DNA from 3 places in the Paenibacillus sp. FSL R7-0216 genome. Region 3 is predicted to be linked to each of the others. Evidence: riboswitches for the same ligand, from Rfam matches in the RefSeq annotation. Region 3 holds a riboswitch; each other region holds the start of a gene.

Region 1 (2,200 bases), 1.8 Mb from region 3:
CTTCATTCGGAAGGATCTTCTCCACTTCAGGAAAAAGGGCGATTTGCTCCAGTACCTCTTTTGTACTTGTCACCGCCATGGCATTTACGATAAAGTAGCTTTGGTAGTCTTTTACGTCTCCGGATTGCTGGGCTTTCTGCAAGTAATCCTCCAATGCGAATTGGCTGCGGGAGGCGGTTTCGCGAAGCGCGCTGACGACGGAGGTTCGAGCGGAAAGCTTCGCGGCGGAAGGTGTGGCTTTCTCCAGCGTGGCTTTCTGGAGAGCCAGTTTGGCGACCGAGGCCGTATCGGTTTGTTCTTTGAGTTTGACAAGGTAGGTGACGAAGTCGTCCTGCTTAAACTGAGTCTGCAATTTGGCGTCGATTTTGGCTTCAGCCACGTGAGGCGCGGTCGATTTCAGGCTGGTTTTTCCCGAAACTCCACTGCTGTCGGCAGAGGCTGCGGGAACGAGGGTCAACGCTAGAAGGATCGACATGCCAAGCGAGAAAGATGTGCGAAATCTCTTGAGACTTATCAACTTCTTCACTCCCTTTATGAGGTTTTAAGTGCAGCAGACATCCTTTGGCGGCCGCCCGGAGCAACGTTCAGCAAGGTCCGGACACGTTATGCCTGAAAACGGATCAAGCAAGAGCAAACGTCCCTTTGTTCATCACCTCCTTCATCAAAGTGGTTGATGCAAATGCGGGTACACCATGGTGGATGAGAAGTTGTAGTTGAAGCCGGATGCGGAGTGAGAGGCGTAACGGAAATCCAAGTGATCCTGATGTGAAGGAAAGTTGACGCGGAGTGCACCTTATTTTCAACAATTCATAAAATAAGGTAAAATCTGGAGTTGTTGGGGATAGTATATATCTGTAAAATTAAGGATACAAGTGGTTGCATATGAAAAATAACCATATTTTCACATAAAAATAGGAAAATATGACTAAAATAGATTGACGAAATACGCAACGTTATGTGAGTTATCTTGACATCTTGCTAACTTCGTTTTACATTAATACAATTCATACAGGCGAATGAGGATGATGGGAGAGTCCGCTGGGCGTACCGCTAGGGTAAGCCGAGGAGCGGCACCGAAGGAGCAAAGGGCCGGTCCTGCAATCGGCAACCGAATCTCTCAGGTACAAGGACCATGATCGGACGCCACTCTGGAGAGAGCGATCAGCCACCCAAGAGGTACATGGATCCCGGGCCAATGGTTCTCCGGGAACATTAAACTTTCAGGTAACGGGGACAGAGCAGAAGGGCAGCGGCCTTTTTGTTCTGTCTCTTTTTCGTGATAGGCGGCTTGGTCATCTTGAATGTAAACAAGGGAGAGATTAATCCATGCGATTCAAAAACGTGTTCTCCATTATCGGTCCCGCGATGATCGGGCCCTCCAGCTCACATACGGCCGGGGCGGTGAGGATTGGACGATTTGCCCGTCAGCTGTTTGGAAGCGTGCCGGCGGAAGCGGCGATTTGCTTCTACGGCTCTTTTGCCGAAACGTACAGCGGACACGGTACCGATTTGGCCGTTGTTGGCGGCATCCTCGATTACCGCACGGACGACGAGCGAATTCGTCATTCGCTGCAGGACGCCGAAGAGCAAGGGGTCGAGGTGTCCTTTACCACAGGAGTACAGCCGGGAGCTCATCCGAATACGGTAAAAATAAAACTAACCGGCCAAGACGGCCGGCATACGGAGGTGACGGGCGCTTCCATCGGGGGTGGGACGATCGTCATCCGCAGCATCGACGGTTTTGAGGTGAAGAGCTCGGGCGAGCTGCCGACCCTGGTCGTATCCCATGCCGATCGCCAAGGAGTTCTGGCGGGCATTACCGCCTTGTTCAGCCGGGAGTACGTGAATATCGGCTACATCATTACCGATCGGAAAGGACGCACCGGCGAAGCATTGACCGTGGTGGAAGCCGACTCGCCGATCCCATCGGAACTGATGAAGGCGATTGAGTCGCTGGAGCATGTCAACCAGGTTGCTTATATCGATCTAACGAGATAAGAAAGGAGTGGGCAGGATGCGTTTTAGAAATTTGCGGGAACTGGTGGGGTTGTGCGAGCGGGAATCCCAAACGATATCCGGCATCATGATCCAGGATCAGGCGGCGGAGAGCGGGCAATCGGAGGCCGAGATCCTGGCCGCCATGGGCGAATACTATCAAATCATGAAATCGGCGGTAAGCAAGGGGCTGACGGAGGACATC
Region 2 (2,200 bases), 2.0 Mb from region 3:
CCGATCAAATTGCCGAACTGGGCTTGACGGTCGATATTTTGATCAACAATGCCGGGTTCGGTACACATGGACGCTTCGAGGAGCTCGACCCGGGTCGTGAGCAGGAAGAAATCATGCTGAACACGGCGTCGTTAGTCGATCTTACGCATCGTTTGCTGCCCCATATGTTGCGGCGGGGGGACGGAGTCGTCGTGAATGTGGCTTCGATGGCCGCCTTTATGCCTTGTGCATATTCGGCCGTTTATGGGGCAACCAAGGCGTTTGTCATTTCGTTCTCTGAAGCGCTGTGGGCGGAAATGCGGGGAAGGGGCGTTCGCGTGCTTGCATTATGCCCAGGGGCAACCGATACAGGATTCTTCGATGCGGTTGGCAGTACAGACATGGCTGCAGGCAACAAGCTCTCTACACCGGAAAAGGTAGTGCAGACCGGATTTCGCGGGATTGACCAAGGGCGCAGCTATATCATTGAGGGTCGATCCAATTCGTTTATGGCTCAAATGATCCGATTTGTAAGCCGACGCCGAGTGGCCCTGATCATGGAACGCATGACAAGACCGAAGAACTGATGGAAGGAATGTTATTGACAAAATATTTATCCGCGAGTAGTATTTGAAAAAATTGAATAATTCGCAAGCTATGATGGCTATGGATCACACTATAGTCGGAGCAGCTTCTGGAGAGACTGCGGAGATTCCGCGGCGCCGAAGGGTTCACAATCTCAGGCAAAAGGACAGAAGAGTACTAAATAATTGTTTATTTAGGTTATTTATTATTCTTATGACCCGGAGATTGGAGCGCATCCAATCTCTTTTTTTTAGCGTTATTTGTTCAATATTTCACATGTAGTCAATCATGAAGGATTAAGGGGGAGTTAGGGGTGGCGCAACAAGAATTAAAGAGAGATTTAGCCAATCGACATGTTCAACTGATCGCTATAGGAGGAACGATTGGGACCGGGTTATTCCTAGGATCAGGGAAAGCGATCCAACTGGCCGGCCCTTCAATCGTTTTTGCCTATTTACTTGTGGGGATCGCCGTATTTTTTGTCATGCGAGCGCTGGGAGAACTGCTGTTATCGAAAGCGGGATATCAATCCTTCACGGACATTGCCGAAGACTATCTTGGGCCCTGGGCCGCGTTCGTTACAGGATGGACGTATTGGTTCTGCTGGATCATGACGGCGATGGCGGATGTCATTGCTGTTGGGGTGTACGTGCAATATTGGTTTGATATCCCGCAATGGGTGCCGGCGGTGATTTGCTTGATTATTTTGCTGGGACTTAACCTGTTAACCGTGAAGAATTTCGGCGAGTTGGAGTTTTGGTTTGCGTTGATTAAGGTTGTGACGATTCTCGTGTTAATCGCCATCGGTGTGATTTTGCTGGTCATCGGATTCAAGACCGATGCTGGAGCCGTAACCGTGAAGAATATGTGGGGGCACGGAGGGCTGTTTCCCAACGGAATAACCGGTTTCTTGCTTTCCTTCCAAATGGTCGTGTTCGCCTATGTTGGCGTGGAGCTCGTTGGGGTATCCGCTGCAGAAACCTCCGATCCGGAGAAAAATATCCCATCCGCCATCAATAAAATTCCGCTGCGAATTTTATTCTTCTACGTTGGCGCCTTGATCGCCCTCTTATGTATTAACCCCTGGACCGGGCTGACTCCGGCGGAGAGCCCGTTCGTGAAGACGTTTAGTCTGGTCGGCATTCCGATTGCTGCGGGGGTCATTAACTTCGTCGTGTTGACCTCGGCCGCCTCCGCTTGTAACAGCGGGATGTTCTCCACCAGCCGGATCCTGTACAACTTAAGCAAGAACGACCAGGCCCCCTCCCGGATGGCCAAATTGAACAAGAACCATGTGCCCGGGAACGCGCTGCTGATTTCCACGCTGGTTATTTCCGTCGGGGCGTTGTTAAGCAAACTGATCCCGGGGCAGGCTTTCGGCATCGTGACGACGATCAGCGCCATTTGTTTTATATGGGTGTGGGGCGTGGTGCTCGTGTGCCATATTCGTTATAAGCGAACGCAACCGGAGCTGCAGGCCAAGTCGAAGTTTAAAGCGCCGTTTACCCCTTTTATCAATTATGCCGTTCTCGCGTTGTTTGCGGCGATCCTGCTGATTATGTTGTTTGCGGATGAGACGCGTCCGGCATTATTGTTAACTCCGCTATGGTTCATTCTATTGTTCGTATTGCATGCG
Region 3 (2,200 bases):
GGGAGATATCCGGTCCTAGCTCCTGCCCGTAGAGCGGCAGGCAAGCTTCGAAGCGTAACGTATCTCTGGCGCCAAGCCCGGCAGGGAGAAGGCCGCGCGCTTCTCCGGTTTCCATCAGCACATCCCAAAGCGCTTCCGCATGTTCAGCAGCCACGTACAACTCGAAACCGTCTTCACCGGTATATCCGGTGCGCGACAGCAGCACGGGAATACCGGCAATCCGCGTGTCCCGAATAAAGGTGAACGGACGCAAGGCTGAGGGGTCCATCCCTTCGCAAAGCGGGGATAGAAGAGCGGAGGAGAAGGGCCCTTGTACGGCGAGTAAAGCCGTCTCGTCGGACGCATTGCGCATCGTTACGCCTTCAGCGGGAAGGTGTCGCTGCAGCCAATCCCAGTCTTTTTCGATATTGGAGGCGTTAACCACCAACATGTACTTTGTCTGCTCTAGCTTGTAGATCAACAAATCGTCCACCACACCGCCATCAGGATAGCAGAGCAGGGTGTACTGAGCTTTTTCCGGCACGAGTAGGTCCACGTCGTTGGTCGTCATGCCTTGCAAAAAGCGTTCCGCCCCAGGCCCCTCCACGTAAAATTCGCCCATATGCGATACGTCGAATAACCCGGCGCGCTCGCGCACGGCTTCGTGTTCTTTCTGGATGCCGCTGAACTGCACCGGCAGCTCCCAGCCGCCAAAATCGATGCAGCGAACTCCTTCATATTTTGCATACCTGGAGTAGAGCGGCGTACGTCGCAAAGCGGATTCGGACATTACCATCACCTCGAAAGGGCCGGATCGGCCAATTTTGGGAAACCAAAAAAGGACAGGCCAAAGAAAATCCCGTCAGTCTACCTAACGGATCTTCCTGGCTCTGTCCCTTGTACCTGAGAGTTACCCTGCTAAGGCTCTAAGACTTGCGCAGGTTTCCCCTTGGGTGATTCGCATGAGAGTTGTAAATGAACTACCTCTTAGCGAATGCTCTCCAGAGTTGCGTCCGGCAGAAGTCCTTTTGCCTGAGAGATTCACCGCATGGCGGCTTGCTCCTTCGGCGTTACAATATGGCCTATTGTAATCTCTCCCCCTGCCATCAATCGCAGCTTACACATCTCATTAATACTCAAAACCAGCCTCTATGTCAATAAAGTTATCATAATAATTTTAATATATTTCGTTTGTTGGAAAAGGTTGCGCTTACATTTTGATAGACTCTATCATTTGTGTTAATAATATTGACATGAGAGCTAGGTTTGGAATAATCTGAACGAAGAAACATCAAGATCGAGAATCGGCAAGTTCAGATGTGGGACGATAGATCATCCGGAAAGAGGAGGAGCTAGTCTTGGCCAATGAGATCAGGGAAAACATGTGGTACAGCGATGAACATGAATGGGTGCTTGATTTGGGGGACGGTACGGTAAAAATCGGCATTTCCGACGTAGCTCAACATCGATTGGGGGATATTGTGTTCGTGGAGCTACCCGACCCCGGGCAGGAGATCGAAGCGCAGGACGGTATCGGTACCATTGAATCCGTCAAGACGGTCGCCGATTTGTTTACGCCGGTCAGCGGTACCGTGGTGGCAGTGAACGGAGAGCTGGATACCGCTCCCGAACTAGTGAATGAAGAGCCGTACGACGGGGGGTGGATGGTACACATTCGTCTGAAGGAGGATCCGAACCTCGCGCTAGCAAACTTGATGGATGCCAAGGCGTACGCGGAATTTATCGAGAGATAAGTTGATATTTCATTCGCACGAATCAAAACTCGCGGCCAGCAATAAAGCGGAAGAACCGGATCTTCGATCGGCTTCGCTGCTTATCGCATGCCGCGAGTTGTTGTCATCAAACCTGGCGCCCTTTGGAGGGCAAGAGTAGGGAACGGTACATTACCTCAAACATAAACTCCATCGCCTCCAAATGACGTTTTGCCTCCCTGAGGCCGGAGCCCCAGGCATAAATCCCGTGGTTTTGCAGCAAAAACGCGGGAACGCGGGAATCCAGTCCGCCCGCAATTCGCTTCAGAATTGTTGAGAGTTCAGCGGCGTTTGGCAGGATCGGCACTCGAATCTCCGTGCTCGTCTCCCAGATTCCTATTCTTTTTAACAGCTCATTGCCCTTGAGTGGTACTCCGCCATCGGCGTTGAAATATTCACTAAGCAAATTGTTATATGCCGTATGTACGTGAACAATCGCGCCGCAGCCG

Evidence for each region. Region 3 has a riboswitch for glycine ahead of gcvT (glycine cleavage system aminomethyltransferase GcvT). Riboswitches for the same ligand answer to the same signal wherever they lie in the genome.
Region 1: another riboswitch for glycine. It lies ahead of sdaAB (L-serine ammonia-lyase, iron-sulfur-dependent subunit beta); the one in region 3 lies ahead of gcvT (glycine cleavage system aminomethyltransferase GcvT).
Region 2: another riboswitch for glycine. It lies ahead of MKZ15_RS23185 (amino acid permease); the one in region 3 lies ahead of gcvT (glycine cleavage system aminomethyltransferase GcvT).

What each region holds. Positions count from the first base shown of each region.
Region 1 covers NZ_CP150222.1:1,220,626-1,222,825, forward strand. The annotation lists gene MKZ15_RS05130 (S8 family serine peptidase) at 1-517, opposite strand, end outside; glycine riboswitch at 1,017-1,143, shown strand; gene sdaAB (L-serine ammonia-lyase, iron-sulfur-dependent subunit beta) at 1,327-1,998, shown strand; gene sdaAA (L-serine ammonia-lyase, iron-sulfur-dependent, subunit alpha) at 2,015-2,200, shown strand, end outside.
Region 2 covers NZ_CP150222.1:5,035,778-5,037,977, reverse strand. The annotation lists gene MKZ15_RS23190 (SDR family oxidoreductase) at 1-566, shown strand, start outside; glycine riboswitch at 664-744, shown strand; gene MKZ15_RS23185 (amino acid permease) at 878-2,200, shown strand, end outside.
Region 3 covers NZ_CP150222.1:2,988,562-2,990,761, reverse strand. The annotation lists gene gcvT (glycine cleavage system aminomethyltransferase GcvT) at 1-769, opposite strand, end outside; glycine riboswitch at 990-1,089, opposite strand; gene gcvH (glycine cleavage system protein GcvH) at 1,338-1,733, shown strand; gene mtnB (methylthioribulose 1-phosphate dehydratase) at 1,840-2,200, opposite strand, start outside.